DNA from 2 places in the Staphylococcus sp. MSU001 genome. Region 1 is predicted to be linked to the other one. Evidence: riboswitches for the same ligand, from Rfam matches in the RefSeq annotation. Region 1 holds a riboswitch; the other holds the start of a gene.
What was found. Region 1 has a riboswitch for FMN ahead of ribD (bifunctional diaminohydroxyphosphoribosylaminopyrimidine deaminase/5-amino-6-(5-phosphoribosylamino)uracil reductase RibD). Riboswitches for the same ligand answer to the same signal wherever they lie in the genome.
Positions count from the first base shown of each region.

Region 2: it holds a riboswitch for FMN, as region 1 does, so the genes downstream of both, ACVBFA_RS00485 (ECF transporter S component) here and ribD (bifunctional diaminohydroxyphosphoribosylaminopyrimidine deaminase/5-amino-6-(5-phosphoribosylamino)uracil reductase RibD) in region 1, are expected to answer to the same signal.

Region 1 is NZ_JBRIKK010000005.1:104,609-121,557, forward strand. It holds gene leuS (leucine--tRNA ligase) at 1-297, opposite strand, end outside; gene ACVBFA_RS03720 (MDR family MFS transporter) at 586-1,800, opposite strand; gene ACVBFA_RS03725 (TIGR01212 family radical SAM protein) at 1,907-2,860, shown strand; gene ACVBFA_RS03730 (class I SAM-dependent methyltransferase) at 2,857-3,420, shown strand; gene ACVBFA_RS03735 (SarA family transcriptional regulator) at 3,686-4,087, opposite strand; gene ACVBFA_RS03740 (alpha/beta fold hydrolase) at 4,578-5,405, opposite strand; gene ACVBFA_RS03745 (proline dehydrogenase family protein) at 5,648-6,649, shown strand; gene ribH (6,7-dimethyl-8-ribityllumazine synthase) at 6,691-7,152, opposite strand; gene ACVBFA_RS03755 (bifunctional 3,4-dihydroxy-2-butanone-4-phosphate synthase/GTP cyclohydrolase II) at 7,165-8,346, opposite strand; gene ACVBFA_RS03760 (riboflavin synthase) at 8,359-8,991, opposite strand; gene ribD (bifunctional diaminohydroxyphosphoribosylaminopyrimidine deaminase/5-amino-6-(5-phosphoribosylamino)uracil reductase RibD) at 8,998-10,041, opposite strand; FMN riboswitch at 10,191-10,331, opposite strand; gene ACVBFA_RS03770 (FAD/NAD(P)-binding protein) at 10,480-11,964, opposite strand; gene ACVBFA_RS03775 (N-acetylglucosaminidase) at 12,313-13,164, opposite strand; gene ACVBFA_RS03780 (hypothetical protein) at 13,539-13,754, opposite strand; gene ACVBFA_RS03785 (sigma-70 family RNA polymerase sigma factor) at 13,961-14,440, shown strand; gene ACVBFA_RS03790 (competence protein ComK) at 14,446-14,889, shown strand; gene ACVBFA_RS03795 (hypothetical protein) at 14,876-15,319, opposite strand; gene ACVBFA_RS03800 (transaldolase) at 15,459-16,172, opposite strand; gene ACVBFA_RS03805 (hypothetical protein) at 16,449-16,757, shown strand; gene crcB (fluoride efflux transporter CrcB) at 16,794-16,949, shown strand, end outside.
Region 2 is NZ_JBRIKK010000001.1:82,061-99,009, forward strand. It holds gene proC (pyrroline-5-carboxylate reductase) at 1-476, opposite strand, end outside; gene ACVBFA_RS00430 (SDR family NAD(P)-dependent oxidoreductase) at 638-1,396, shown strand; gene ACVBFA_RS00435 (aldo/keto reductase) at 1,609-2,517, opposite strand; gene ACVBFA_RS00440 (NUDIX hydrolase) at 2,600-3,142, shown strand; gene fur (ferric iron uptake transcriptional regulator) at 3,247-3,696, shown strand; gene xerD (site-specific tyrosine recombinase XerD) at 3,739-4,626, shown strand; gene ACVBFA_RS00455 (DUF309 domain-containing protein) at 4,679-5,203, opposite strand; gene ACVBFA_RS00460 (segregation and condensation protein A) at 5,301-6,032, shown strand; gene scpB (SMC-Scp complex subunit ScpB) at 6,025-6,567, shown strand; gene ACVBFA_RS00470 (pseudouridine synthase) at 6,560-7,297, shown strand; gene ACVBFA_RS00475 (response regulator transcription factor) at 7,454-8,179, shown strand; gene ACVBFA_RS00480 (ATP-binding protein) at 8,163-9,923, shown strand; FMN riboswitch at 10,312-10,447, shown strand; gene ACVBFA_RS00485 (ECF transporter S component) at 10,510-11,049, shown strand; gene ACVBFA_RS00490 (ferredoxin) at 11,449-11,697, opposite strand; gene ACVBFA_RS00495 (helix-turn-helix domain-containing protein) at 11,806-12,768, shown strand; gene ACVBFA_RS00500 (RecQ family ATP-dependent DNA helicase) at 12,755-14,134, shown strand; gene ebpS (elastin-binding protein EbpS) at 14,278-15,684, shown strand; gene ypdA (bacillithiol disulfide reductase YpdA) at 15,817-16,803, shown strand.

The DNA.
Region 1 (16,949 bases):
TTCACGAGGATCATTACCGGTATCTAAAGCATATTGTTCTGCCGGTAAACCAAAAGCGTCCCATCCCATAGGATGTAATACATTGTAACCTTGCATTCTTTTATATCGTGAGATGATATCTGTTGCCGTATATCCTTCTGGGTGACCTACGTGTAAACCAGCACCAGATGGATAAGGAAACATGTCTAATGCATAAAATTTCTTTTGTCCTAAATTGTCATTCGTTTTAAAGGTCTTATTTTCTTCCCAGTAATTCTGCCACTTCTTTTCAATTTCCTTATGATTATAATTCAACACATTTCCTCCTAATTCATAAAAAAGACATCCCTACTATTAATGATTTGAAAGGGACGACCTGCGCCGCGTTACCACCCTTATTCGCTAACAATTAGCGCACTTCATTTTAATAGTAAGAGATGTCTAATTAAATGTCGTTTATGTTAATAAGTCATTTAGTCCTTAACACTAGTTCTCACCAACACTAGCTCTCTGTAGAAAAGCCTCTAAATGCTTAATACTATACGTGTTTAATATTATTGTATATGGTCAATGAATGCAAGTAGTTAATTAAACATCATTACATTATTAAACACCATTCTGATTTCGTCGTCCTCTTGATTGATGTTGATTTTTAAAATTCTTAGGCAACACTTTATCATAGAAACTTAAAAATAACAGTGCAAAACTTAATAATATAATCATCCCAATAAACATCATACTCATATTAAATGTATCTACAAGTATACCGCCAATAAAAGGTCCAAATGCTTTTCCCACTGTAGATGCTGAATTAACAAATCCTTGGTATTGACCTTGCTTTCCAACTGGTGCAAGTTGATTTGCTATAGTTGGTACTGCAGGCCAAACAAACATTTCTCCAAATGTTAAAATGACCATGCCAACTACAAATATTGCAAAGTGATTTGCAAAACTCGTTACTAGGAAAGAACTCATAAAAATAAAAATACCTACAAACATCTGATGCTTTAAATTACCTTTTAATAAGATGATAATTGGTCTTATTAACGGTTGAGCTACTAAAATCATTATTCCATTGATTGTCCATAATACACTATATTGAGACATTGAAATATTAATTGATTGAGTGAATGAAGCTATCGTTGTTTCCCATTGAATATATGCAATCCAACAAATTGCAAACATTGCACATACTAGCATCATAGCAGTAAATCGTTTTTTATTTTCTTTGCTTTTTAAATCTATCGAATCTTGTGGTTTAAATTTAGCATTAATCTCTAAATTAAACTGTGTAATCGCCACGATGGCAAAAAGTACATACATAATGAGATTTGCCATAAAAATATAATTGAAACTAAATTCAGCCACAAAACCTCCTAATGCCGCACCTAAAGCAACTCCTATATTTTGTGCTAAGTATATAGCATTAAAAGTTTGTCTCCCTCCATTAGGCCAAACGGCACCTGCCATCGCATAAATAGCAGGAACTATCATTCCGCCACCAAATCCAAGTAGTACTAACCAAATTGCGTACCAAGGCCAGCCATGAAACAAATTGAGTAATGTTGTACTACATAAACAAGTAAATGTACCTATTAAAATCGTTTTGTAACCGCCAAGTTTATCAAACAAAGAACCACCTAACAAATTACCTACAACCATTCCAAATGAATTAATCATCAAAACGATACCTGCAATTGTTAAACTCTTATGAAGTTCTTCCTTCATGAAAATTGTATTTAAAGGCCACAAAAAACTGGCGCCAGTTATATTAAGTGCCATACCTATAACTAGCCACCAAACTGATTTAGGTATATTCATATCATGAGTCCCTCTCTTTATATTTTTCTCAATCTACAATAGACACTATAACACTAAAATATGTTAAAATCTGTACTTAGAACTTAAATAGAAAGGAAAATGTATTATGGGTAACTATTTCCCGTATGCCTTTGAAGATAAACGCTATCACACATGGAACTATCATTTAAAAAACAAGTTTGGTCAAAAAATATTTAAAGTCGCTTTAGATGGAGGATTTGATTGCCCAAATAGAGATGGTACTGTAGCTCATGGAGGTTGCACATTTTGTTCTGCAGCAGGAAGCGGTGACTTTGCAGGTAATAGAGCTGAACCAATTGAAGTTCAATTCAAAAAAATAAAAGAACGAATGCATGAAAAATGGAGTGAAGGTCAATATATTGCATACTTTCAGGCGTTTACAAATACGCATGCACCTGTAGAAGTATTAAAAGAAAAATATGAACCTGTATTAAAAGAAGATGGCGTCGTTGGTTTATCAATCGCGACAAGACCTGATTGTTTGCCTGATGATGTTGTAGAATATTTAGCTGAACTTAATCAGCGCACTTACTTATGGGTAGAATTGGGCTTACAAACTGTGCATCAGTCCACTTCCGATTTAATAAATCGTGCTCATGATATGCAAACATACTATGACGGCGTAACAAAATTACGCAAGCATAATATAAATGTTTGTACACACATAATCAACGGCTTACCAGGTGAAAATTATGACATGATGATGGAGACTGCTAAAGAAGTCGCTCAGATGGACGTTCAAGGTATTAAAATTCATTTATTACACTTGCTAAAAGGAACGCCTATGGTTAAACAATATGAAAAAGGTATGCTCGAGTTTATGAGTCAACAAGATTATACTAATCTTGTTTGCGATCAACTTGAAGTATTACCCCCAGAAATGATTGTGCACAGAATCACTGGAGATGGACCTATAGATCTAATGGTTGGACCAATGTGGAGTGTTAATAAATGGGAAGTATTAAATGAAATTGATAATGAGCTTGCTAGACGAAACTCCTATCAAGGTAAAATGAACAAGCAGAGTATACAATCATGAAACTAGAACGTATTTTACCCTTCGCTAAATCGTTAATTGATTCTCATATTAATCATAATAGTATTGTAATTGATGCAACATGTGGTAATGGGAATGATACTGCTTATTTTGCTCAACATGTTCCAAATGGATTTGTCTATGGATTCGATATACAAGAACAAGCAATTTTGAATACGCACAAAAAAATAAAAGATTATTCGAATGTAAAATTAATCCAATCTGGTCATGAAAATGCTAAATTGCACATTCCTGCCCAATATCATGGCCACATAGATGCTGCTATTTTTAATTTAGGTTATTTACCGAAAGGTAACAAAGAAATTGTCACTAAACCTGAAACAACAATTATGGCTATTAATGAAATCTTTGATATCTTAAGTATTGAAGGAATTATTATATTAGTTATATATCACGGTCATGAAGAAGGTAAAGTAGAAAAAGAAGCACTACTTGAATTTTTACAAAACTTTGATCAAAATAAAGCTCATATATTGCAATATCAATTCATAAATCAAAAGAATAACGCTCCTTTTATCTGTGCTATTGAAAGGCGTAATTAAAAAGTTGTACATGTATATTTTCAATTCAGTCATAGAATACGTGCACATAAAAAGAACCTGAGACAAGCAAACATTTTGTCCCAGGTTCTTTTTTAATTATAAATTTCATCATGAAGTATACCTTACTTTTAATTGCTATTAAGTTTACTGATTATCATAATTTTGAACACATTCTTTAATACATAGTTCAACAAATAATTCTCATAAGTGTACTCATGCTTTAAATAAAATAATTTATTCAATTAAAGATTTAAAGCGCGTTAAATTAAACCGCTAAAATAGATTGTAAACTAGATTGCATTGGTTCAGACTTGATTTTAATTGAGTCATCAATAAACTCTAACAAATCTTCTTTTTTTGAATTTTGCTTGTCATTAAAATGAATAATAACTGTACGTTCATCATCTTGAGGTCTTTCTTTGTAAATCCACTCAAGATTAACTAAATTATTATAAGTACGTGTACGTTTATACGGCTTAATATGAACATATTTATCCATTTCCTTTAAAGTCATTGAGCCTTTTTCTAAAAGTGTAAGTAAAATCAAAATTTCCTCTTTAGACATTCCATATTCTTCTTTGATTGTATTAAAAATTGAATCAATCTCTTTGAATAATGTCTCTAATTGTAAAATACCATAAACCCTGTTCTTTTCACTATTAGCCAAAATTAACATCTCCCAAATAAAAAATTGTGAATTCTATAAACTAACTTAACCATTTCCCCCAAATTTAATTTTACAAATGGTAAAGTTATTAAACTTTAGAATTATACCCTTTTATTTCAATGATTGAGCTACTTAAAATCAACTTTATCCGTAAAAAGATTTAAAAATGAGATTTAAAACAAATCTTAAATCTAGTGCAACTCAAATTCTAACCCAAAAACTTAGTGTTAATACATAATAAAATTAAATTAATTATATAATCAAAATATATCAATTCTACATTTAAAACGCAATAATTTTGGCAAAACTTTCTATACAAATTGTTAAATATATTTTTTATTAAACCAAACTAAATATATCATTAAGAATTATAAGAGCCCGTAGATGTTTAGGATCTACGGACTCATTACTATAGTCCCGGTATAAAACCGAGTTACTTATTCACATTATAGAATCGTATACAAATTGATAACATTTTTCTTTCGCTCACTTAAATGTCTTCAATTTCCTCTTCATTTACTATAAAACCCATAGTATTTACACTATTATTTAAAAATGATAGAACATATCTCATCACCAAATCGCGTTCAGGTTCATTATGTATTTCATGATATAATCCATCCCAAACTTTAAAGTACATCTCTTTCGACTTTAATTTATCTTTCATTTCATTAATAGATTGAGTTTCTAAAATTTTGTCTTTGGTACCATACATTATCAATGCTGAAATAGGTTTAATATCTCTGATATGATCCATTGTTTCTTTCATCTTTTCATTTATAAGGTTATACCAACTATATGTTACCTTTTTAAGCATTAGCCCATCATTTGCTGTTTCTTCAATAATTTCATCATTACGTGTTAAATCATGAGGGGTTATACCAACTTTAAATCTAGTATCTTTAGAAATTTTACCAACATTAGAAATCAATTTGTTTTTTCGCCCTTTATAGTCTTTCTTTAGTTCTAACATAGGTGAAAATAATAATATACCCTCAATAGGTAATTCTGTTTTCTCAAGCAGATTTAAAATGATGAGACCACCTAATCCCACACCTAAAACAAATGTTGGAATTTTATATTCATTAGCTATTTTTATCCACTCTAATATATTCTCATGGTACGTATTAAAATCATCTATTTGTCCCTTTTGAGCTCGTGAAGTTTGCCCTTGTCCTGGTAAATCGCCCATGATAACGTGATAACCATTTCTTCTTAACATCGTGATAACATATGCATATCTACCTGTATGTTCTAATATATTATGAGCAATGACAACAACGCCTTTTGCGTCATTTTCTGTTTCCCACTTCCACATTTTCTAATTGCCCCTTTTTATATGTTCTTTATTAATATAATTATAGCAAATCAAACATATTGAATGCTATTTTAAGTGAAATTTGATAGATATTTAAGTGTTTTCTTTAACTCTTCCAATATATCCTAAAGTATAATTACTCTTTAAGTGTGCAAACTCTTTATGTAAACGCTTTCTTAATGTTAATTTTCATGATACACTATTTAAAAATATCATAGTTTAGTATAACGGAGGTATTGCATATGTCCTTATTTAAAGATTTTTTCATTGCGTTATCTAATCATACATATCTTAATAAAATAGCTAAAAAAATGGGACCTCAAATGGGAGCAAATCGTGTAGTCGCAGGAAATACGATTCATCAATTAATTGAGACCATACAATATTTAAATGATTATAATATTTCAGTTACTGTCGACTCATTGGGTGAATTTGTTAGTACTAGAGAAGAAAGTATTAAAGCTAAAGAAGAGATTTTAGAAATTATTGATGCAATCTATAACAATAATGTTAAGGCACATATGTCAGTTAAAATTAGCCAACTTGGAAGTGAATTTGATTTAAATCTTGCTTATGAAAATATGAGAGAAATTTTACTTAAAGCTGATAAGAATGGAAAGATGCACATTAATATTGATACAGAGAAGTACGATAGTCTTTCTAAAATTCAACATATTATTGATAGATTGAAAGGTGAATTTAAAAATGTGGGTACAGTCATTCAAGCCTATCTGTATGAAGCCGATGATTTAATTGATAAATATCCTGAATTACGTTTGAGACTAGTGAAAGGTGCTTATAAGGAAGATGCATCAATCGCTTATCAATCGAAAGAAGAAATTGACGCAAATTATATTAGAATTATTAAAAAACGACTACTAAATTCAAAGAACTTTACATCTGTAGCTACACATGACAATGAAATTATCAACCAAATCAAACAATTTATGAAAGAAAATCATATTAGCAAAGATAAAATGGAATTTCAAATGTTGTACGGTTTCCGCACGGAATTAGCACAAAAAATAGCTAATGAAGGTTATTTATTTACAGTTTATGTACCATACGGTAATGATTGGTTTGCGTACTTTATGAGAAGACTAGCAGAACGCCCTCAAAACTTGTCATTAGCTATAAAAGAATTTACTAAACCCAAAATCTTAAAAAAGATAACTTTGGGTATCGGTATATTTGCAACTTTATTGACGTCTCTTATCCTTGGCATTAAAAGACATAAAAAATAAAGGCATGAAGTATTTTGATATCTACTTCATGCCTTTATTTTTTAATTGATTTGCTTAATTAGATTAGCCATTTCGATTGCACTAACTGCTGCTTCTGAACCTTTATTTCCAGCTTTAGTACCAGCTCTTTCTACTGCTTGCTCAATACTTTCAGTTGTTAGAACTCCAAAAATCACTGGAGTATCTGAAATATCATTTGCTTTAGAAACACCTTTAGCTACTTCATTACATACATAGTCATAATGTGAAGTTGCGCCTCTAATCACACATCCTAATGTAATCACAGCATCATATTCACCTTTTTGAGCTAATTTTTTTGCAACAAGTGGTATTTCAAATGCACCAGGCACATAAGCTACATCAATATTAGTATCTACTACTTCATGACGAATGAGTGTATCTTTAGCCCCTTCAAGTAAACGTGTAGTAATAAAATCATTAAATCTACTAACAACAATCGCAATTTTTAAATCCTTACCAACTAATTTACCTTCAAAATTCATTTTCGAGTCCTCCTATATTAAATGTCCCATTTTATTTTTTTTAGTTTCCATATAACTATGGTTATGTTGCGTTTCTGGTACGATAAGTTCAATTCTATCTACGATCTCAATGCCGTAATCTTTTAAACCTTCAAATTTTTTAGGATTATTGCTGAGCAAGTTAATTTTACTTAAACCAAAATACTTTAATATTTCAGCTGCAACATGATAATCCCTCAAATCCTCATCAAAACCAAGAGCAAGATTTGCAGTAACTGTATCATAGCCTTTTTCTATTAACTCATATGCGCGCAACTTATTCATTAACCCTATTCCTCTACCTTCTTGAGGTAAATAAATAATCATTCCACCATGTTCTTCAATATATTTCATTGACGCTTCAAGTTGCGCCCCGCAATCACATCTTTGACTATGAAAAATATCCCCAGTCAGACAAGCAGAATGCATACGTACATTAGGATTGCTTTTTAAATCTCCTTTAACAATAGCAACGATTTCTTCTTCGCTATAATCCGTTGTAAATCCATACATATCAAAATGACCAAAATCTGTTGGCATCTTGACCTTTGCCTTGAGATTAACATTAAGTTCAACAGCCTTACGAAAGGCAACCAAACTTTTTATAGTAATCATTTTTAAATGGTGACGTTCTTTAAAGGACTGGAGATCTTCACCCTTAGCCATTGTTCCATCATCATTCATAATTTCGCAGATTACGCCAGCTGGTTGTGCTCCTGTTAAACGTGCCAAATCTACGGCAGCTTCAGTATGACCATTACGTGTTAACACACCATTTTCTTTTGCTATAAGTGGAAATAAGTGCCCCGGACGATGAAAATCTTCAGGATTAGTCTTTTCATCTATGAGTGCTCTAGCCGTTTGTGTACGTTCATGTGCACTGATTCCTGTAGTAGTTTTATAATGATCAACACTTACAGTAAAATGTGTGCCATAAATATCTGTGTTATTTTGCTCCATAGATTGTAGTTTTAATCTTTCAGCTATAGATCTATCAATTGGTGCACAAATCAGACCACGACCCTCTTTAGCCATAAAATTAATGGTATTATCATCCATCCATTCCGTAACAGCTACAAGATCTCCTTCATTTTCTCTATCTTCATCGTCAACTACAATAATGCTCTCTCCATTTCTTAAAGCCTCTATAGCCAACTCAATTGTATCGAATTGCATGTGATATTCCTCCTAAAAACCAAATGCTCTAAGCTTCTCTTCCGTTATCTGCGATTGATTTTGATTCATGATGTTTTCAACATATTTGAATAGTACGTCAGACTCCAAATGCACTTTGTCGCCCACTTTTTTAGATGAAAGAATAGTAGATCGACGTGTCTCTGGTATAAGATGTATATCAAAAGTATGATCATGTAAATCAAATACAGTAAGACTAACTCCGTCTACAGTTATAGAACCTTGCTTGACCATTTGATTCAAAATATTTTTAGTTGTTTTAATAGAAATAATTCTTGAGTTAGCAGTTTCATTGATTTTAGAAATTGTTCCAAGCTCATCAACATGACCTAACACGAAATGTCCACCAAATCTCCCACTTCCACTCATGGCTCTTTCGAGATTAACTTCTGTATTACGTTGAACATTTCCAAGATATGTTTTGTTTTCAGTCCCTTTGATGACTTGAACTGAAAAACTTGAATCAGTGAAATCTATCACAGTTAAACATGCACCGTTAACACTTATTGAATCACCAATATGCATATCAACTAAAATGTTTTGTGCTTTAATTTCAAGCGTTCTTACTGATTGCTCAGAGCGAACTTGTTGTACAGTACCTATTTCTTCAATGATACCTGTAAACATAGACATTCACTTCTTTCGTAATTTCAATTTTAAATTTTGATTAATTAACTTGGAATCAACAATTTCAAATTGAGTTGCTTCAGGCAAATCAATCACTTCGTCAGTCTTATAAAATTGATGTTTGCCAGAACCACCAATTAATTTCGGGGCTATATATAAAATGAGTTCATTTAGATGTTTGGATTGGAGAAATTGCGAAGTAATATTTGGGCCTGCCTCGACTAGCAGTTTCCCAATACCTCTTTGATATAAGTCTTGTAATATTGTCGTTGTATCACAATTACTTATATTTATTATTTTAATAAAACTTTTATCTGTTTTTAATTTTTCATTTTCAGTGTAAATCCATATCTCCGATGCAGTATCTTTAAATATTTGTTGATTAAAATCGAGTTGTCCTGTCTTAGAGAGAATAACACGAATCGGATGTTTTCCATCAGGAACCCTGGTTGTATACAATGGATTGTCTGCTTCAATGGTTCTACGCCCAGTAATAACTGCATCATGCTCATGTCTTAATTGATAAACATCTTCTTTAACTTCTTTGTTTGTTATCCACTTACTTTCATTAAAGTCTGTTGCTTGTTTACCATCTAAACTAGATGAGACCTTTACAGTTACTTCCGGAACTTCGTTTCTTTTAGCAGTAAAAAAGTCACGGTATAGTGTAGCTGCATTTTCATTATATTGAAATTCAACCTCTATACCAGCTTCTCTCAGAATCTCGTCACCCTTGCTTACTAAAGTAGTATCTTTAACAGCATAGATGACCTTTGATATGCCCGCTTCAATAATTTTATCCACACAAGGTGGCGTTGAACCATGGTGTGTGCATGGTTCTAATGAAACGTATATGGTAGCACCTTGGGCTTTTAAACCTGCCATTTCAATAGCTTGTACTTCAGCATGTTTATCTCCCTTTTTTAAATGTGCACCTAAACCTACAATCCTACCATTTTTAACAACAACGGATCCTACTGGAGGATTAACACCTGTTTGTCCATTTACCATTTTTGCTAGTTGAATAGCATCATCCATAAATCTACTCAATTGATCACCTCAAAAAAAACCTTATACCTATACTGTAGGCATAAGGAGATATCTATATCTTTAAATAAGCCTATTGGCATACTTAAAATTGCACGTAAGTATACAATACGCTTATCATAACTACACGAATTTGTGTAAGTCGATAATTCATCTTCTTTCTCCCATCCAGACTCTAACTGTCGGCTCTAGATTCACACTAGATCAGCCACTAACATCAAAAAAACAATACTAGTGGGTCGCAGGCTTAATTTACTGCCGGTTGGGAATTTCACCCTGCCCCGAAAGAAATATATGAAATTGTTATGATTAATTGAGTCCAGTAGTTCTTCACTACATTTTAAATCTTACTATATTTAAATTTAAAATACAATTTTATAGCTTATTTTATTCAATGATTTTATGAAGATATATTAAACTCACAAACACGCTAAATGCATATTACTTATTTCGATTTTCCTGTGTTATATATAATTGAGATACTGTATCAACAACTTGATTAACAATCATCTTTACACCATTTCTAAGTTTATTGACACCGTTGGTCATTTGTCCAATTGCAATCACATTTTTTAAGGTCCCATATCTAGGACTTATGACTTGATTTGTTTCTGGGATAATTTGAATGCCACCCATAGGATGACGTTGGACAATTTGTCTATTTTCTAAGTTTAAAATTAATTGATCATCCTCATCTAATTGAGAAAGATGTGTTTTAGAACCTGTAGCATTAATAACAATGTCAAACAACTCATAATTTTGCGTGGTGTCGTTATACTTTAACATAAATTGCTCATTTTTATGAACTATGTCTTCTAGTCCCTTTTTAATGACAAGTTCATTATTCTGTATTAACTTAATTAGTAAACGAGCCGTTCTAGGAGGCATTGGATTAGAATTTAATTGAATGATTTTAGTGTACTTACGATTAAAAGTTTCTTGATCTTTAACGCTCAAACTATTCCAAATCCAGTTTAAATTTTCTTTTAAATGTTCAATGATACTTTGGAATATCCCTATTTCTTCTTCATGATTCAAATCATACTCCAAGTCTTTCACATGGTTTCCAGTTCTACGATAAATAAGTTTTTTAAAGTCTATTCCATAATCTTCACATTCTTTTAAAAATAATGAAACTACCTTTTCTAATGGTACATTACCAAAGTGTTTTTTCATAATTCCATTAAATCGTGATTTAGTTAAATGCGTAAACTGAATTTTAGTCATTTTTCCTCTAACACTTGGCAATGCTGCGGAACGACTTGTCATAGTAATGGGTAAATATGGATGATGTGCAGCTACATATCTCACAGCATCTAAACTAGCCAACCCTGTTCCAATAATCACGATTCGATCTGAATCTTTAACATTATCAAGTGTATGATATGTAGGATAAGGCGTTTGGATATAGCCTTTAGTTCCCTTCAAATCATAAGGGTCATGGTAACTAAAAGTTCCAAAAGTTAAAAATAAATAATCATATTCACGCCATTCTTTTTCATCATCACATGTACATACATGATATTTTAAATCTGTGTCATCAACATCGGATTGTGTAAAAATTTCTTGTACTTTATCATTGATAATAGTTAAATTATCAAATTGGTCATTATAATAAGATAAATAAGACTTCATATAATGACCAAATACAAATCTAGGCAAATATTGAGGATTACTAAAATTGAATTCTGTCTGATTTTGATACCACTTCCAAAACTCTTGGTCATCATCAAGATTTAAGCTCATAGATTTTGATGGCATGTTAATAAGTAGTTCGCTACTATCATTTTGAAATGGAACACCTTGACCCATATTTCTATCATCATCATATACATCTACTTTTAATTGAGAAAAGTTTTCATGTTTAACGAGTTGGCGTAACACACTTACACCAGCTGTTCCCATACCTATTATTGCTACACGCATATCAATCATCCTTATGTATTTATTATTAGTAGTTACATTTTATTGTACACTTTTTCACTATATCTATATTACCTATTTGATTGCCTTTTAATCTTAAAATAGTATGCTAAAATTTTATTTGAGGTGAAGCTTATGAAATTTATAGTTAAAGTTTTAATTGCTTTTGCAGTTCTGTTTACAATACTATCGCGAAAAAACAAAGCTGAATAATTCAACATTTAATCCAATAAATTAAAAACACCACTATAAAACTATTGAAAGTTAACTATTGCTTAAATCTAAATTAATTTTAATTAGCACGATTAACTTCACAACTTTTATTAGTGGTGTTTAGTTTAACTATTTAATTTATTTTTGGTGTTTATCGTCATCTTTATAAACATATAATTTGAAGTATTTACCTTCTGTTTTCATGTTCTTGTAGAAATCTGCAATGATATTCGCGTTACTTTCAGCCCATTTTATATCAGTAGCATATTGGTGTTCACCCGGATTTTTAGGATTCCATCTCATACTATAAAGTGTATTTTGATCATCATGAGATAAGAAATGCTTATGAATAAAATCAGCGCCACCATATATAGCTTTTTGTGGTGTGTCCCATCCATGTTTTTTAGCATATTCGGCACCTGTTTTAATAGGGTCACTATCTAATGCACCAACACCATAGAAATTGTAATATTTTTTACCATCTATTTCTACACCATTAGCGAGTTCACTTTTAGCTGCGCCTGTTTCTAATAGAGCATGAGAAATAAGATATACTTCATTGACATGTTTAGACTTTGCGGCATTAATAAAATCATCTGTATGTTTTAGTAGTACTGGTCTATCAAACAACATACGTTTAATTCTATTTTTATCAATGCCTTGATACTTAGACAAATCTAAAAATTGATATTTTTGTTTATCATCATCTATGAATTTACTACTATCCATAGCTTCTTTAATTTCTGTACCAGACGCATCACGCCAAGCTGTATTAGCTTTGTTAGATACTTGTTGGCTCGTATAATTGTGTATTTGCTTTTTAGATGCTTTATCTAAAGTTTTATCTAATTTTTCAACCTTTTCAACTGGTTTGACATGTTTAAAAAATATTTGATCTGAAATCATTGAAAAGAAGATAAAACCTGTAACAACAAATACAATTAGCAAACCTATGATAGCTAATATTGAGCCTTTCTTGTGCTTAGTCATATTCACACCTCTTAGGTCATTGTTGTTAAACTAGTCATTCTATTACGATAATCAAGTTTAACATTATTCAAACACATTCACAATTTGAAACTTCTTTTGTTACAAATTCATAAATAAATGGTAATCAAATTGAAATTTAAATAAATAGGTTACACGATGCACATATTAAAAAAATAAGACAAGAATCGAAATTTTTTAATGCCAAATGAATGTTTTTATATACTGACAAAACTGAAAAATTCATTGATTATTAAACAGCAATATTACCTTTTGTTTTTATGGCAATTAGATTTAAATTTTAATTTGTTTAAACATTATAGTGTTGAATAGGTTTTATAAATCCAAATTTAGTCACTATGGTGACACTCTAAATATCAGTTCTTATAATTCATCATTATGAAACTTACAGCTTGTGATCTATTTTTATAATAGTATTGATTTAAATCGATAGTTCCTTCAATTTCACCTTCACGGTATTTCATCTCATTGGTGAAATTATTAATCATCACAAAATCAGATCGATCTCGAATGATATCCAAATCATCATTTCGTGCAAAAAAGTGCTCTAGATTTAAATGTGCGTAATCCATAAAAGTCCCTCCTCTTTATTCAAAAAGTATTTATGTTGAAAAGCCAAGTTAGCATGCAAATAAAACACTTATTTTACATATTAATAAAGTCTATGACTACTATTTAACACCTATTGCTTCAATTACGCAAATGATTATTTTCAAACAATAAGTTAACTTCTATTTATCCGGAAATCACTTTATGTACATAAATAGGAGTTAATTACATGTCATTTGAGGAATCATATAAAAAATACAATAATATCATACATTATTTGTTAAAAAGTTATCAAATCACTTATAATTATGATGAATTTTATCAACAAATGCTCATTAAAATGTGGCAACTTACACTCGATTTTGATGAACAACAATCTTCTTCTTTTAAATCTTATCTATTTATACGCTTAAAATTCTATCTTATAGATTTATTTAGACAAAAAGATACTACGCTTAATATATGTAGTATTGATACCCTTTCAGAACTTTCTCCGTCAATTTCAATCAACGAAATCGATTTATTTATTAAAGATATTTCACAAAAGTTACTTCCACGCGAACGAGATTGGTTAGCCTTATATTTACAAGGATACAAACAATATGAAATTTCCCAAATCTTAGATTTTTCACCTACAACGATTAAAAAAATAAAATCTAACACAATACGAAAACTACGTCGTTATTTAATTTTATCTACAAAGGATTGACATCTATGAAATGTATATCAACGCATTCACTTTTATATCTTCAAACTGCGTTTTCAACAAATGTTGAAACCTATATTCAGTATGAACATTACAATATTCATTTACCATGTTCACCTGAAAAAACATTACATTATTTATTGGAATTACATCAAAAATCTTATCATCATCAATGTATGTTATCTAAAAATATTTTAAACATAAAAAAACTCATACCTATATATATCAATGAGGAAACCATATTATTTCCAGTTACGCAAAAACGTGCATCGATTAAATATTTTATCAATGCACGCAATATTATAGGAATTCATTCTTCAATTCATACCACAAAGATAGTTTTTGAAAATGGTTCGACTATCGAAGTGAACATCCCCTATACCCTTGTAACAAAAAAGTGGCAAGAAAGTCTTACCGTAGGTCATATCATAGAGAAAACTACTTTTTATTAAATTTATATTCTAAAAGCTTTTTAGTGAATAAGGCAGTCGTATGTTTAATAGCATATAAACTAGCAATCATCATAACTATCGCAATAATCAAAACAGTTAACATAACAAAACCTGATAAATCAATACGTGGGTTGATATAGGCATGTACTATAGCTAAGCTGGTCACTAACCCTAAAATAAAGAGTCCGAGCAAAAATGCATAAGCTAAAACCATACAAATTAAAAGTACGAACACATGAGAAGTCGATTTTTTCTTATGATTAAATATAAATTTCTTTAAATATTCATTTGAAAATCTTATTGGCTTATTTGTGTCAACACTTTTATCCTGATCAACTGAGTCAATATATTTGTTAAGCGCATTTTTCTCTTTAGCATTTAAAAACCATAATTGCTTATTTACTCTTTTGATGAATTCATTTTTACTCATTTGATAGGTACCTCTCTTCAGAATTAGTCATATTTATCAATAGTAAATGAATTAAACTATTCTTTCAAATCTTCTTATATAACTAAAATAAAACAGCAATCTAGTGAAATATATTCACTAATTTGCTGTTTTTTTACATTTATAGAATTGACAAACCGGAACTTTGAATATCTTTGGCAAAACCTTTGACTGTATCTACTGAAAGTTCTCCTATATCACGGCCTAAATTATTATTAACTTTTTTTACAACATCAGCTGGGCAGGTAATAATATCAGCGCCAATTTCATCAGCTTGAATTACATTATATACTTCACGACAACTAGCCCATAATAATTGAACGCCTTCTTTACTATGAGTTACCTTAACGGCTTCTTTCATCAAAGGAAGTGGATCAATACCAGTATCTGCAATGCGTCCTGCAAATACTGACACATATGTTGGCACACCTTCAGTTACAGCGTCAGTAATTGCTTTTACTTGCTCTATAGTATAGACAGCCGTGACATTCAACCTTACCTGTTTCGATGATAAACTTTTAATTAATGGTAGTGTAGACTCACCGGTTGTTGTAACAATAGGAATTTTTACAAATACATTATCACCATATTGTTTTAAAATCTCAGCTTCTTTTTCCATAGTAGGTAAATCGTCAGCAAACACCTCAAAAGAAATTGATGCGTCGGGTATTTCACTAACCGCTTCCTCTGCAAAAGCTTTATAATCAGTTACACCTGCTTTAGCCATCAAGCTTGGATTCGTTGTAAAACCATCAACGAGTTGATTCTTATATGCTGATTTCATTTCTTCAATATCTGCACCATCCGCAAACACTTTAACATTTAATTTTGTCATGTCATTTCTCCTCCTTAACGTGAAAGATCAATACTATCAATTATATGTATAGAATTGGTTATTTGTATGTATATCAGACTAAAACTATGGATAGCGTTTTGTTATCACGTTTTAAATTTAAAAATTTTATAACTTATTTATAACATGACCTTGAAATGTAAGCGAATTATTTGCTTTAATTTTAAATATATTGTCTAAAATGGAATGAAAATTACTATGTTTAAGTTTAATAAATATGATAGTATATTGTAATAATGTTTATCTAGGAGGCAGTTTATGGCTCGGTCAAAAAAGTATTTTTATCTTAGTCTATTAATGATAATTTTAAGTTTTTTCTTTAATACCAATAATTCATTATTGAGTAATATATTTCAATCGTTTATGAAAATTGTTGTAGTTACGAGTATCGTTAATATTATAATACTTATTTTATCGATTATTTTTGCCGATAAATCTATAAAATATGCTAAGGAAAGTTCAGATTGGATTAGATTTGCAAGCAAAATTTTACCATTGATTATTTTAATCACTATTATTATCCATATTCTTTCATCTTTACATACTTTTGGTTACATTTTTAAATAAACAATCAACTCTTTTATATTTTGAGGTGAAATATAGATGCAATATCTATATATTTTTGTAGGCGGTGCTTTAGGTGCATTGATAAGATTCTGTTTATCAATGCTTAATGAAGGTTCAACCTTTCCGTTGGGAACATTTGTTGCCAATTTATTGGGTGCTTTTTTAATGGGCAGTATCGGCGCTTTAAGCGTT
Region 2 (16,949 bases), on a different contig from region 1:
ACTTCTATAACTGATCCAAATGCATTGATTAATTCATCCACTTCATTTTTAGATTTAGGATCAAAATTATTTGAAAAACTTATTCCAGTAACCGAATGTCCAACTTGAGCATTTGTATTTGGCATAATACGAGCTAATGGATTATTGGTATTAAGTTGCTGACGAATATAATCAATAGATAAACCTGCCATTATAGAAATAAACCTATTATCATTAGTAATGTGTTCTCTAATACGATTAGCTAAATTTTCAAAATCATGGGGCTTTGTACCTAAAAATACATAATCGGCATCTTTGAGTAATGCTTCATCATCATAACTATAATTAACCCCTAATTTTTCTGCAAAGCTTTTTAATGCTTGTTCATTGGATTTATTAGTTAAATAAATATCATTTGCATTTAAATTGTTGGAATTAATAATTCCAGTAAAAATTGCCTGCGCCATATTACCAGCGCCATAAAATACAAGTTTCATATTCATCTCAACTCCTTCAATTTTGAATACTATTCATTGACTTAAAGTTATGCATATATAGTATCATATATCATAGTTAAGTAATATTACACACAAATAAAATTGAATGCTATCACACTTTATTAAGCTTGTTATTAAAATATACATAAAGGAGGAGCGACGTGATAGGTAAACACTTTATTATAACTGGAGCAACGAGTGGGTTAGGGTATGCAATAACCAATGAATTACTTCAAAGAGGCGCCCATGTTACTATACTTGCAAGAAATATCGATAAGTTCAATCGAATCAAAGAAAACTATTTTAAACCTGAACATATCAATGTGATTAAATGTGATTTAATGCAACGAAAAGATATTGAATCATTACAAGCGTTTTTAACCACACCTATAAATGGTTTCATCTATAGTTCAGGTGTCGGATATTTTAAGTCTATAAATGAACATTCAACTCGTGAAATATTAGAAACTTACGAGGTTAATCTTACAAATTTTAATTTGTTATACAAAGTGATTCAACCCCAATTAGTAAAAGCAGCATATATCGTTGGTATATCTAGTCAAGCTGCTTTAGTTTCTCAGGCTAATGCGGCCCATTACGGTGCATCGAAAGCAGGGTTTAGCGCCGTGCTTAATGCATTGAGATTAGAACAACCGGAATTAAAAGTACTCAATGCACAGCTCGGTCCAATAGATACACCATTCCATAAAAACGCAAATCCTACTCTTAAGTATTTTAAAAATTATAGACACATGATGATGCAACCACAACAACTTGCCAAGCGAATAGTGGAAGGAATAATACTAAATAAAATTGAAATTAATCAACCATCATGGATGCAAATAATGCTTAAATTTTATCAATTATGTCCACGTACACTAGAAAAATTTTGTCCAAAACTATTTAAAAATAAAGTTTAAGGAAAAAAACAACATTGACTGAATGGACATTTTTACAAATGATCTTTCAAAACCTCATCTTGGGATTTTATCAACGTTGTCAATATGATTTTTGGTATTAGTATTGCCTTAAAATAAAGAAATCCTACAGACGTCATTTAACCGTTTTATCTGTTGGATCTCTTTATTTAAGTATAGTCATTTAGGTATTTAAAAAGTTGGTTAATATCCTTTTATTTCAAATGTTGTGTATATTCAATATCTTTTACTCTATTACGTGCGGATTTGATTTGATCTAAACTGATTTCTTTATAATAATTGCGGACATTCTCTTCAAGTTGTTCAACGTTACTAGCTCCTACAATAATTGACCCCATAGCATCATGAGAAGTTAAATATTTAAATGATAACGCGGTTAAATTACTTTCCAATTCTTTAATAGAAGCAATCGTGCTACCCAATTCGTCTTGAGTGTAATCTAACACACCGTTTTCAAATTTTTCATCTATAACATCAACACTTTTTGAAGTTAATAAACCTTTAAATACAGGGCCACGTGCTAGAATTTTAACTTGCTTATCATGAACATCATTAATAAGACTTTCAGGACGATTATCTATTAAATTAAACTGGGACATAAGTGTTTCAATTTGACTATTTTTAAGATAATAGTCTATCACGTTAGGGCGTATAGATGAAATTCCATATGCACGAATATATCCTTCTTGCTTTAATTCATCAAATGCACTAATAGTTTCGTCCAGAGGATCGTCTATTGTTCCGCCATGTAATTGATATAAGTCTAAATGGTTTAATCCTAATCGTTTCAAAGATCCTTTAACACTTTCTTTAATATGTTTTTTCGAAGGATCCCACGTCATATGTCCATCGTCAGTTAATCGATTTCCAACTTTAGTTCCGATAACGATGTCATCACGATTTTGATATTTTTTTAATGCTTTACCAACAATTTCTTCATTAACTCCTTGATCGTAAATATCTGCAGTATCAAAATACGTAATACCATTATCAATTGCACTTTCAATAATAGGTTGGGCTTTTTTATAATCTGTGCCTAAACTCATGCAACCTAACCCAAGTTCAGAAATTTCGATGCCACTTTTTAGAATATTTTTTTGCATGTCCAGTCTCCTTTCGATACACTTTAACTGACGAATTCAGTTTATCAATTTATAAAAACAATTAAAAGGAACGTGTTTAAATATGAGATTAAACGAAAAAACAATCGATAGAACGGTTATTTACAATGGTAGTATTATTGATTTAGAAGTACATGATGTTGAATTACCCGATGGCAGTACTTCTAAACGTGAACTTGTGTTTCATCATGGTGCGGTAGCAGTGTGTGCAATAACACCTGAAAATGAAGTTTTATTAGTTAAACAATTTCGTAAGGCTGCAGATCAACCACTTTTGGAAATTCCTGCAGGTAAATTAGAACAGGGTGAAGATCGTAAAGAAGCGGCTATTAGAGAACTACAAGAAGAAACAGGATATATTGCTTCAGATTTGCAATTTGTCACTAATATGTACGGGTCTCCTGGATTTTCAAGTGAAAAACTTTCTATATACTTTACAGACCAATTAACGATTGGAGAAACCAATTTAGATGCTGATGAATTTGTCGAGCTTCAAAAAGTACCTTTAAATCAAATAGATTCATTGCTAAAAGATAATAAAATTGAGGATGCCAAAACAATCATTGCGTTGCAACATCTATTATTAAATTATAATCATTCTAAATAATAAGCAAATCTTCTTGCTTTTTACCGACAATATTGGTATTTTATTAAATGAACCATGGATTAAATTAAAATGATTATAATTCTTAGTAGAGGAGTGAGGCTTCCGTGGAAGAACGATTAAATCGCGTGAAGCAGCAATTACAACAATCATCATATAAATTGACTCCACAAAGAGAGGCAACTGTTAGAGTATTAATTGAAAATGAGAAAGATCATCTTAGCGCAGAAGATGTGTACTTAAAAGTCAAAGATAAGGCTCCAGAAATAGGGTTAGCAACCGTTTATAGAACTTTAGAATTGCTAGCTGAAATAAAAGTGCTAGATAAAATAAATTTTGGTGATGGTGTAGCTCGTTTTGATTTAAGAAAAGAAGGTGCCAAGCATTTCCATCATCATCTTGTTTGTATGGAATGTGGTAAAGTCGAAGAAATTGAAGAAGACTTATTACCTGAGGTTGAAAATCGTGTTGAAAATGAGTTTAATTTTAAGATTTTAGATCACCGTTTAACGTTTCACGGTGTATGTTCTGAATGCCAAGCCAAAAATAAGCAATAACTTAGCCAACAGACAAGTTACCGCTTCAATAGGGGTGCTAACATGAATAATATCATTGACGAATATTTAAATTTTATTCAAATTGAAAAAGGATTAAGTAACAATACTATAGGGGCGTATCGAAGAGATTTAAAAAAATATAAAGATTATCTTGAAGATAACAAGATTTCACATATCGATTTTATTGATAGACAAATTATCCAAGAGTGTCTTGGCCACCTTATAGATATGGGGCAATCTTCAAAATCTCTCGCAAGGTTTATTTCTACAATTAGAAGCTTTCATCAGTTTGCATTACGCGAAAAATATGCTGCCAAAGACCCAACTGTTTTAATAGAAACGCCCAAATATGAAAAGAAACTGCCAGATGTGCTTGAAATAGACGAAGTAATAGCATTACTGGAAACGCCTGATTTAGCCAAGAATAATGGATATCGTGATCGTACGATGTTGGAACTTTTATACGCCACAGGTATGCGTGTAACTGAAATTATTCAATTGGATGTTGAAGACGTAAACTTAATGATGGGATTTGTACGAGTGTTCGGGAAAGGGAACAAGGAAAGAATTGTCCCCTTAGGAGATACCGTCATCGAATATTTAACTACGTATATCGAAACCGTAAGACCTCAATTACTCAAACAAACCACAACCCAAGCGCTATTCCTTAACATGCACGGAAAATCTTTATCAAGACAAGGCATTTGGAAAATCATTAAACAATATGGTTTGAAAGCTAATATCAATAAGACGCTTACACCACATACATTACGGCATTCTTTTGCAACACATCTCTTAGAAAATGGTGCAGATTTAAGAGCGGTACAAGAAATGCTAGGTCACTCTGACATTTCTACAACCCAACTTTATACACATGTATCCAAATCACAAATCAGAAAAATGTATACGCAGTTTCATCCAAGAGCTTAGTAATATAGGAATTTGTAACCAGTAAATTTATGTTTAATAGCCAACCATAAATCTACTGGTCTTTTTTATTACTTTTATTTCGATACTGTCTATGGAATAAAGCACGTTCTCTATTTTTTATCACTTCAGTTCTGTCACGTTTAATATGATGATCAACAATATAAGGTTCCTTAATTATTTGAGAAGTAAATAAATAATCCGGATATTTACGTTTAATAAGTGTCCGAAACTCTGGTTCAATAGGTAATTGTAACGGAGTAAAGTGTTTTTGTAATTTAACTGCTTCAATCCTTTTCATAATAAGTTCTTCAAATTCATTGATATTAAGGTGTAATTGAGTCGCATCTTTAGCGTGGTTAATAGTTAATAACGCTTTTTCAAAAGATTTTAATGCGCCTTTTAAATTCCCACGTCGATAGTGATAATTAGCTGTTGCAAACAAAATCAGACTTACCACTGCATCATGTTTTGAAAAAGTATTTTGTGATTTCCAAGCATCTTCTAAAATATCATGACATAGAAAGTAATGTTGATGCTTATGAAACTGATAATAATAATCCATTAATGATTGTTCCATTAGATTTCACCCATAATTTAAAAGTTATATGTATTCATGCTATAATAATTTAGTGAAATATGCATTAACGACGCAATTTGATATAGAGGTAGATGTAATGTATGAAGTAAAACTCGATGCATTTAATGGTCCATTAGACTTATTATTGCATCTAATTCAAAAATATGAAATTGATATTTATGATATCCCTATGAAAGCCTTAACTGAACAGTACATGCAATATGTTCATGCGATGAATCAGCTAGAAATTAATGTTGCTAGTGAATATTTAGTAATGGCATCAGAATTATTAATGATTAAAAGTAAATTACTATTGCCTCAATCGAGCATCGAAGAAGATATAGAAGAGGATCCTCGTGAGGACTTAGTAGGAAGACTTATTGAGTATCAAAACTATAAAGAATATACTGAAATATTAAATACTATGAAAGAAGAACGCGATCTTTATTTTACTAAACATCCGACGGACCTTACTCATTTAGAGACAAATGAATCGTGGGATCCTAATCAAACGATTGATTTAACTGAATTGATTGTAGCTTATCAAAGAGTTAAAAATCGGGTTGAACTTAACACTCCTAAATCTGTAGAAATTAAAAAAGAAACATTTACGATTCAACAAGCGACAGCCCAGGTTACCGAACGATTAAAACAACATGAATCGTTTAACTTTTTCAGTTTATTTACATTTCATGAACCGGTCGAACAAGTTGTTACTCATTTTTTGGCAATTTTAGAAATGTCAAAATCAGGAATAGTTAATATCAAACAAACAAAACAATTTGATGATATTGACATAATAAGAGGAGTGAACTATAGCATTGGATAATATTGCAATACTTGAGGCATTACTATATACCTCCGGCGATGAAGGATTAGAGCAAAAACAAATTATTGACATATTAGACATCAACCTCAATCAATTAGAAGATTTAGTTAGTAGATATCATTCACATGGCTTAACAATTCAAAGATATGGGTCAACTTATGTACTTACAACAAAAAAAGAAACTTCTACATATATAGAACAATTAGTCAAAGAAAAGTCTAAAATGAAATTATCCCAAGCAGCAATGGAAACACTCTCTATTATTGCATATAATCAACCGCTGACACGTGGAGATATAGAAATGATTAGAGGAATTAATTCGGATGGAGCTGTAAAAACTTTAATTGCTAGAGGATTAGTAGAAGCAAAAGATGTTGATCATTCTAGAAGCCATCATTTACTAACCACAGATTTATTTCTAAATGTGTTTGGAATCGAAAACTTAGATGCATTACCTACTACAGAAGAAGATGAGGCAGAAATGGATGAATTCTTTAGTAATTTAGTTAACCAAAAAGGAGAGTCAAATGAGTAAAGAAAAAGAAAGATTACAAAAAAGAATCGCTAAAAGCGGGTATACATCTCGTCGAAAAGCAGAAGTACTTATCACTGAAGGACGAGTTAAAGTCAATGGGCAAACTGTAACAGAATTAGGGTCCAAAGTGATGCCATCAGATTTAGTTGAAGTTGATGGTATTAAAATCGAACAAGAAGACAAAATTTATATTTTGTTTTATAAACCAACTCAAGTCATTACGAGTGTTTCTGATGATCGTGGACGTAGGGTGGTTACGGATTACTTTGATGATCTAGAATCACGTATTTATCCGGTTGGACGATTAGATTATGACACATCTGGAGTTTTATTATTAACTAATGATGGAGAATTTACTAATTTGATGACACATCCTCGATATCACATTAAAAAGAAATACGTCGCTAAATTAAAAGGTTATTTAATGAGAGAGGAAATTAAGCAACTTGAAAAAGGAATAGAATTAGAAGATGGATATACACAACCAGCACAAGTTAAAATAAAAAAGCAAGATAAAGAGAAAAATACGACTTTAGTTGAAATTACAATTAGTGAAGGGCGAAATAGACAAGTTAGACGTATGTTTGAGTATTTCGGTCATCAAGTTAATAAGTTAGCAAGAATTCAATTTGGTCCCATAGATTTAAAAGGTTTGAACGCCGGTGAAGGAAGAGTTCTTACACCACATGAAGTAAAAACATTAAGACATTTGGCTGAAAACGGTAAATAAACACTAAAAAGATGTAATCACCATTTAGATTGATATTTTTTTCACAAGGTTAACCTTTGAGTCACTCAACATCGTTAACCTATGATATAATGACAAATGTATTTAAGATATAATGACAAATGTATTTAACAGCAAGTGTAGGAGGTAGTAAAAAGTATGACTAACGAAATTTTAATCGTTGATGATGAAGATAGAATTAGAAGATTACTTAAATTATATTTAGAAAGAGAATCTTTTGAAATTCATGAAGCAAGAGATGGTAAAGAAGCCTACGAGCTTGCTCTTGAAAACAACTATGCGTGCATCCTCTTAGATTTAATGCTTCCTGAAATGGATGGAATTGAAGTTGCCTCTAAACTTAGAGAACATAAAGATACACCTATCATCATGCTTACTGCAAAAGGTGAAGAAACAAATCGTGTTGAAGGATTTGAATCGGGAGCAGATGATTATATTGTGAAGCCTTTCTCACCAAGAGAAGTAGTATTGAGAGTAAAGGCGTTATTAAGACGCACACAAACTGCAAACACTGAGCAAAGCGAACCGCACGCACGCGATATTATTGAATTTAGTCATCTTGTGATTGATAATGACGCTCATCGGGTCCTTGCGGATAATCAACAAGTGAATCTAACACCTAAAGAGTATGAATTACTCATCTATTTAGCTAAAACTCCAAATAAAGTATTTGATCGAGAACAGTTACTTAAAGAGGTTTGGCATTACGAATTTTATGGGGACTTGCGTACAGTAGATACTCATGTCAAAAGACTTAGAGAAAAGTTAAATCGAGTATCAAGTGATGCTGCACAAATGATACAAACTGTGTGGGGTGTCGGTTATAAATTTGAGGTAAAACCTAGTGATGAACCGACTAAATAGTGTTGTTATAAAACTGTGGTTAACTATTATTTTAATAGTAGCGACAGTTTTAATTTTATTAAGTGTTTCATTAATCACTTTTATACAATATTACTTTACGCAAGAAACAGAATATGCAATTAAAGAAGATGCCAAAAGAATTAGTTCACTTGTTGAGAAGTCTCATAACAAAACGTTAGCTATCCAAAATAGCCAAACACTCATTGATGGACCGGGTGGTCTCATTATTATGAACGACATGAGCGAGAAACCAGACTCATCATATAAAGACACTAAAAAACAAATGTTCAATGAAATAAAAAAGAGTACTAAATTTAAAAAAGTGTTTAAAGAAGGTGAGTATGAAACCCAAAATATTACAATAAAAAATAAAGGTAATTCTCAATCTTATCTTTTGTTAGGATACCCAATGAAAGCTCAAAAGGGTGCTCAGAGCCATTATAGTGGTGTTTTTATATATAAAGATTTGAAATCTATCGAAGATACAAATAATGCTATTACAATTATTATCTTAATAACCGCTATTATATTTACTATAGCAAGCACAATATTTGCATTCTTTTTATCTAATAGAATAACAAAACCCTTACGTCAATTAAAAACTCAAGCACAAAAAGTTTCTGAAGGGGATTATAGTCAAATTTCAACTGTCGCTACTAAAGATGAAATAGGTGATTTATCACGTGCATTTAACAACATGAACGTTGAAATTCAAGAGCATATCAAAGCAATTTCTTCATCTAAGAATATAAGAGATACATTATTAAACTCTATGGTAGAAGGCGTTCTAGGTATTAATAATCAACGTGAAATCATATTGTCGAACAAGATGGCTGATGATATTATGCGTCACATTGATGATTTTTCAAAAGAATCTATTGAACAGCAAATTGAAGCAACATTTGAATCACAAGAGAATGAGTATTTAGAATTAGAAATTAATACAAGATACTATGTATTTATCTCCAGTTATATAGATAGAATTCAAACGAATGGTAGAAGTGGTATTGTCATGGTCATCCGTGATATGACAAACGAACATAATCTTGATCAAATGAAAAAAGATTTTATAGCAAATGTATCACATGAATTACGTACGCCAATCTCTTTATTACAGGGTTACACTGAGTCCATAGTAGACGGTATAGTTACCGAACCAGATGAAATACGTGACTCATTAGCAATCGTTTTAGATGAATCTAAGAGACTTAATCGTTTAGTCAATGAGTTACTAAATGTAGCTCGTATGGATGCTGAAGGATTATCAGTTGAGAAGGAATTACAACCTATTCAGCATCTTCTTGATAAAATGGAGTCTAAATATCGCATGCAAAGTGAAGAGTTAGGTTTAACAATGACGTTTGATTCTAATAATGAAGAACAATTATGGAACTATGATATGGATAGAATGGACCAAGTATTAACTAATTTAATTGATAATGCAACAAGATATACGCAAGCTGGTGATTCTATAAAGATTTCTATTGATGAAGATTCAGATTTCAATATTTTAACAATAACTGATACAGGTACTGGTATAGCGCCGGAACATCTGAAACAAGTATTTGACCGTTTTTATAAAGTAGACGCTGCTCGAAAAAGAGGTAAGCAAGGCACTGGGTTAGGTCTTTTCATTTGTAAAATGATTATTGAAGAACACGGTGGACGTATTGATGTTGAGAGCGAATTAGGCAAAGGTACTTCATTTATTATTAGACTACCTAAATCAAAGCAAATTAGTTAGAAATCGAAAAGTTTCATAAATTGTCTGTTTTAATAATCATTTTGAAAACAGAGAAATTATAATGCTACTCATCAAAATTAATATATGAAATACGCCTGAGACACAGAGTGATGTCTCAGGCGTATTTTGTATATATTCAGTTGATAACTAAATTGAACATAAATTTAATTATCATTTTATTTGAATAACTTCTACAAGTTTAAAGATATCATTCCAGAATCAATAAAGTCTATTTATTGGTAAATATTTTATGTGTTAAAACTTAAATCCAAGTTATATATTGACTTCATATTTTGTTATTAAAGTCTAAAAATTATTTTAACAGTAAGCAGAAATATTGAGTTTTTAAAATTAATCATGTAATATAAATTTAAAATAAAATTGATATATTCATCTTCGGGGTAGGGTGTAATTCCCAACCGGCAGTAATTTAAGCCTGCGACGACAACGTATTAATTTTTGCTTTGTCTTGATTCAGTGAAAGTCTGAAGCCGACAGTATAGTCTGGATGGGAGAAGATGGAGGTTTTTTGTTGTACAAATTTCCTCCTTTTCTAAGTAAGATGAATGGAAGGAGAAAATTATATATGCAACAAAACAAACGTTTGATTACAATTAGTATGTTAAGTGCGGTAGCGTTTGTGTTAACTTTCATCAAGTTTCCATTGCCATTTATTCCACCGTATCTAACTCTCGATTTTAGTGATGTTCCGACATTATTAGCAACATTCCTCTTAAGTCCTATTGCTGGGATTATCGTTGCACTCATCAAAAATATATTAAATTTTCTATTCAATATAGGGGATCCTGTTGGACCAGTAGCTAACTTTATAGCAGGCGTCAGTTTTTTGCTATCATCATACTATGTTTATAGAAAAAGAAGAAATAATCGTTCTTTAATTTATGGATTAATTACAGGTACAATCGTTATGACTATTGTTTTGAGCATTTTAAATTATTTTGTGTTACTTCCATTATATGGAATGATATTTAATTTAGGTGATGTGCTTAATAACGTAAAAATTGTTATTGTGTCTGGAGTCATACCTTTTAATTTAATTAAAGGCATAATCATTTCCATTATATTTGTGTTGTTATTTAGAAGACTAAGACATATCATTAAATAAAAAACATTTTAAACTTTTTTGATTTATCTATTATAAAGACAATGTTCATATTCAAAAGTGGACATTGTCTTTATGTTGTTTCTAAAGATATAAAGAAAATGTAACTCATAAACAATTTAACAATAGTGAGCGTAACGCTTTAAGATATTATGATTTTAAACTTCTTATCAAATAGAACACTGATTTTAATGAGCCATATAAAATGTTATCAATAATTACTAATAAACAACCCCAAATGAATCATATTAAACAATTCATTTGGGGATCAATTCATCTAATAGCTTATTATTTTATTGTTTATAGCTAGTTAACTTAACAATTAATTCTCATACAAATTGATATACTATAAATAGTAATAAATTATTTAGATTAATTTTTATGTATTCTAAGAATCATATATTATTCAAACTTCAGTGCGTCACCATCAAATGGTTCGTCTTCAATTTTGATTGAGTCAGTAGGACAACCTTCTAGTGCATCTTCCATATCTTCATATAACTCTTCAGGCACTTCAGCAGTACCTTGGTTATCGTCGAGAATTACGTATGCAATACCTTCATCATCGTAATCATATATATCTGGAGCAGCTGCACCGCAAGCACCGCATGCTATACATGTATCCATATCAACGATTGTATATTTTGCCATATTTATTCGCCTCCTTTGATAAAAATGCTACACTAGTATTGTAAATACAATTGTAGACATCGATAGATTACATTTCAATTTATTCGTTTTATAGAGTGAGGGTTTAATTTGTACAATATACTATCATATGCCATGAGTCATGCATTTAACTACAAAACCAATAAAAGTATCTATAATATTTTAATAGGCAAGAAGTCACACCAAACGTTTTTTGATGCGTCAAGCCAACAACTTTTGTCATTATATCATAGTTTACCTAATTTGAAGTATTCAACTTTTGAGCAATTTATACTCCAAAAGGATGATTTTGAAAAATCAATTCAAGTAAAAATACATCCACAATACACTTATGATAGTCTCACTCAAACGTTTAGTTGCATACAATTACTTATACAAACGTTATCTCATAAACGCAAGGAGTCAAATACATTTATTCCAATTGTTCAAAATACCTATGTTCAACAAAGGGTCAAACAAATTTATCAACAGGTCATTGAATCAAATCAAGTATCAAAAACTATAGACGAAATATATTTATTATTTGAGAATTTAAATAATAAAGCCAACCATACATTTCTTCATTATTATTTACAAGGATATGAGGAATCTATGTATACTAGACAACAAATAAGTTTAATTGAGGGTATACCACAATCAGAACTATTTGAACGAGAAATGAATGAACTGATTGCCTTATTGAATCAATTAAAAGATTCAACGAAATATCCAATACTTTCTCAAGCTATCATTCTTTCACCATTACAAACAAATACATACTTAAGCTATCAAAAGTTAAAATCTGGGCTCAATTTAAAAGAAATTGCTCAACTACAAAATGTAAAACTTAACACAATTGAAGATCATGTTCTAGAAATGTATATTAAGGGTTATCTGATTGACTATACATTATTTATAAATAAAAAAGATATTCTCGAATTTATAAACTACTATCAAAATCATCGAGGTAAACGATTAAAATTTCATAAAGAACATTTTACTGATTGGACTTACTTTCAAATTAAGTTAGTTATAGTAGGAATAGAAAGAGGTGACTTAATTGCTGAAAGATAATTTAAAGAAATGGTTTGGTTTTGATGAATTTAAAGAGGGGCAAGAAGAAATTATTGATAGCGTCCTTCATGGAAGGCATACACTTGGAATTTTACCAACTGGTAGTGGTAAAAGTTTATGTTATCAACTCCCAACATATATATTAGAAAAACCAACATTAATTATATCACCACTCATTTCACTTATGGATGATCAAGTAATGCAAATGAAGTTAAAAGGTGAAACACATGTTGCATGTATCCATTCTGGCATGGACGAAGTAGAAAAAAGAGACAATATTAAACGGCTAAGTAAAAGTCGATTTATTTATTTAAGTCCAGAATATATATTGCAACCTCATAATTTTAAGTACATCGCTCATATCAACTTTGGATTAATAGTATTAGATGAAGCACACTGTTTATCAGAGTGGGGGTATGATTTTAGACCTCACTATGCTTTAGTTGGTAAAATTATTCATCATTTTAATTCAGCAACAGTGTTAGCACTAACAGCTACAGCACCACCTCAATTAGAAACTGATTTATCTCACATTTTATCACTCAAATTAAATGTAGTTCAAAAAAGTATGAATCGAAAAAATATTAGCCTACAGCACTTTAATTTTAATGATGATGAGGGGAAGATTGAATGGCTGTTACCATTTTTATCTAATTCTGGGCCTACAATTATATATGTTTCTTCTAAAAAAAGATGTTTAGAACTAGCCCAAATGATTTATGATTCAGGATATCTAACAGGTATATATCATGGAGATTTAAGTTATCAGGAACGCCAAACAGTTCAACAACAGTTTTTTAATAATGACATACCAGTTATAGTAGCAACAAGTGCTTTTGGAATGGGAATAAATAAAAAAGATATTCGTACAGTCATACATTTTCATTTATCATCTTCACCATCTAACTATTTACAAGAAATTGGTCGTGCTGGTAGAGATGGTAAACAAAGTCAAGCCATTAGCTTATTTCAACCTGATGATAGTTTTATTCTAGAAACATTACTATTCACTGATATGATCACTGATGACGATATCACAATGTTTGAGATGGGAAACCACTTACCAGATGAAAAGGAAAAAATTTTAAGTACTTTAAACTTACAATTCACATTTAGCCAACTTAAAGATATATTTCATCAATCATATCAACGTAAGCGACTAGGTTATATGAGAATGATGGGGTATACAAATTTAGATCAATGTAGACGCAAATACTTGCTGGAATTTTTTGGTGAACATCCTCAAAGTCCAAAACAATGTTGTGATCAAGATTCAAGCTTAGAATCTATTCAGATATTGAATCGTAAAAAGGTGAAAAGAAAACTAAGTTTTAATGAAAAATTATATAATTTGTTCGAAACCTAGCTATCGCTTTACTTACTGAAATTTAACAAGCTATAATCAATATGTAGACCCAATTAAGCAGTGTTAAATACTTTTAATTATTTTACATATTTAATTTTAACTTGGGTATAGAGTAATTAATCAAAATAGAAGGGATGATAGTTGTGTCTAATAATAATTTTAAAGATGATTTTGAAAAGAATCGTCAATCTATTAATCCAGACGAGCATCAAAGAGATTTAAAAGAAGATGATAAAACAAATGAAAATAATAAAGAAGTAGACTCTCAAAACAGTGTATCTAATAACTCAAATCAGCAATTTCCACCAAGAAATGCACAACGACGAAAAAGACGCAGAGAGACAGCTACAAATCAAAGCAAACATCAAGACGACAAGCATCAAAAAAATAGTGACGCTAAAACTACAGAAGGTTCATTAGATGACCGTTATGACGAAGCACAGTTACAGCAACAACATGATAATTCGCAACAGCAAAATAAAATTGAAAAACAATCACAAGATAGTAGAATGATAGATGGAAAAGATGCAGCTATTGTAAATGGAAAATCTGAGTCTTCAGAACATAAATCAAAATCAACACAAAATAGACCCGGCCCTAAAGCTCAACAACAAAAGGATAAATCAGAAAGTACGCAATCAAAATCTTCAACAAACAAAGATAAAAAAGTAGCTACAGGAGCTGGAATAGCTGGTGCAGCTGGTGTTGCTGGTGCAGCAGAAACATCCAAACACCATCATAATAAAAAAGATAAACAAGATTCTAAACAGTCAAATCATGAGAATGACGAAAAATCTGTTAAAAATGATGACAAAAAGCAATCTAAAAAAGGCAAGAAAGCAGCAGTCGGTGCTGGCGCAGCTGCAGGAGTTGGTGCGGCTGGTGCTGCGCATCATAACAAACAAAATAAACATCATAATGAGGAAAAAAATTCTAGTCAAAACAATCAGTACAATAATCACTCAGATGATAAGAAAAAAGGTGGTTTCATGAAAATCTTGTTACCACTCATAGCAGCCATTCTTATTCTAGGTGCAATAGCAATATTCGGTGGTATGGCTCTAAATAATCACAACGACAGTAAAAGTGATGACCAAAAAATAGCGAATCAAAGTAAGAAAGACTCAGATAAAAAAGATGGTGAGCAATCCGGAGATAACAAAGACAAAAATCACGATAGTAAAAAAGACAAAAAATCTGATTCTGATAAGAATGCTAATGATGATTCTGATAAGAACACTAATGATGACTCTGATAATAGTTCCTCAAATCCTAACGCTACTTCAACTAATAATAACGATAATGTATCTAATAATAACTCAAATTATACAAACCAAAATCAACAAGATAATGCAAATCAAAATAGCAATAATCAACAGACAACTCAAGGACAACAATCACATACAGTATACGGTCAAGAAAACTTATATCGTATCGCCATACAATATTATGGAGAAGGAACTCAAGCTAACGTAGATAAAATTAAACGTGCGAATGGATTAAGCAGTAATAATATTCATAATGGTCAAACACTAGTTATTCCTCAATAACATGATTAATAGTCCCAGTATTGGTGACAAACACCAATATTGGGGCTATATTTTTATTTAATTCAAAATTCAGGTCTTAGCTAAAATAGTGAATAACTGATATAATTATTTGGTGATTAAAGGAGGATAAGTATGCAAACTATTGAAAGCATCATTATAGGTGGCGGTCCATGTGGATTAAGCGCAGCAATTGAACAAAAGAAAAAAGGTATTGAAACATTAGTAATTGAAAAAGGTAATGTTGTTGAATCAATCTATAATTATCCAACACATCAGACTTTTTTCTCATCAAGTGATAAATTAAGTATCGGAGATATTCCTTTTATTGTTGAAGATAGTAAGCCAAGACGCAATCAAGCGCTTGTATACTATAGGGAAGTCGTTAAACATCATCAACTTAACATACATCCGTTCGAAGAAGTTTTAACAGTTAAAAAAATAAATAATAAATTTGCAATTACAACCACAAAAGGTGTATATGAATGTAAATATTTAACTGTTGCTACGGGTTATTATGGTCAACATAATACTTTAGAAGCGGAAGGGGCAGAATTACCTAAAGTATTCCATTACTTTAAAGAAGCACATCCGTATTTTAATCAAAATGTTGTTATTATTGGAGGCAAAAACTCTGCTGTTGATGCTGCGTTAGAATTAGAAAAAGCTGGTGCTAATGTAACTGTTTTATATCGTGGTGAACAGTATCCTAAAGCAATTAAACCATGGATATTACCTAATTTCGAATCATTAGTCAATCATGAAAAAATAACGATGGAATTTAATGCGACAGTAACCAAAATTACCGATCATTCAGTGACTTATGAAAAAGATGGTCAACTTATAGAAATTGATAATGACTACGTTTTTGCTATGATTGGTTATCATCCAGATTACGATTTCTTAAAAACGATAGGTATAGATATCCATACCAATGAATATGGTACTGCTCCTGTTTATAATCGAGAAACATTTGAAACAAACGTCGAAAATTGTTATATAGCTGGTGTTATTGCTGCGGGTAATGATGCAAATACTATTTTTATCGAAAATGGTAAATACCATGGTGGTGTCATTACACAAAGCATTTTGACAAAAAAACAAACACCACTTGAAACATAGAGCCTACAAAAAGCTTGGGATACTAAACAATGTCCCAAGCTTTCTTAATGTATTGGTAATCAATGACTCAATTAAAATGCACATATTAATGATAGGTAATCCTTAATTAGAGTATAATTGCACTAAAGAAATTTCATAGACAATGC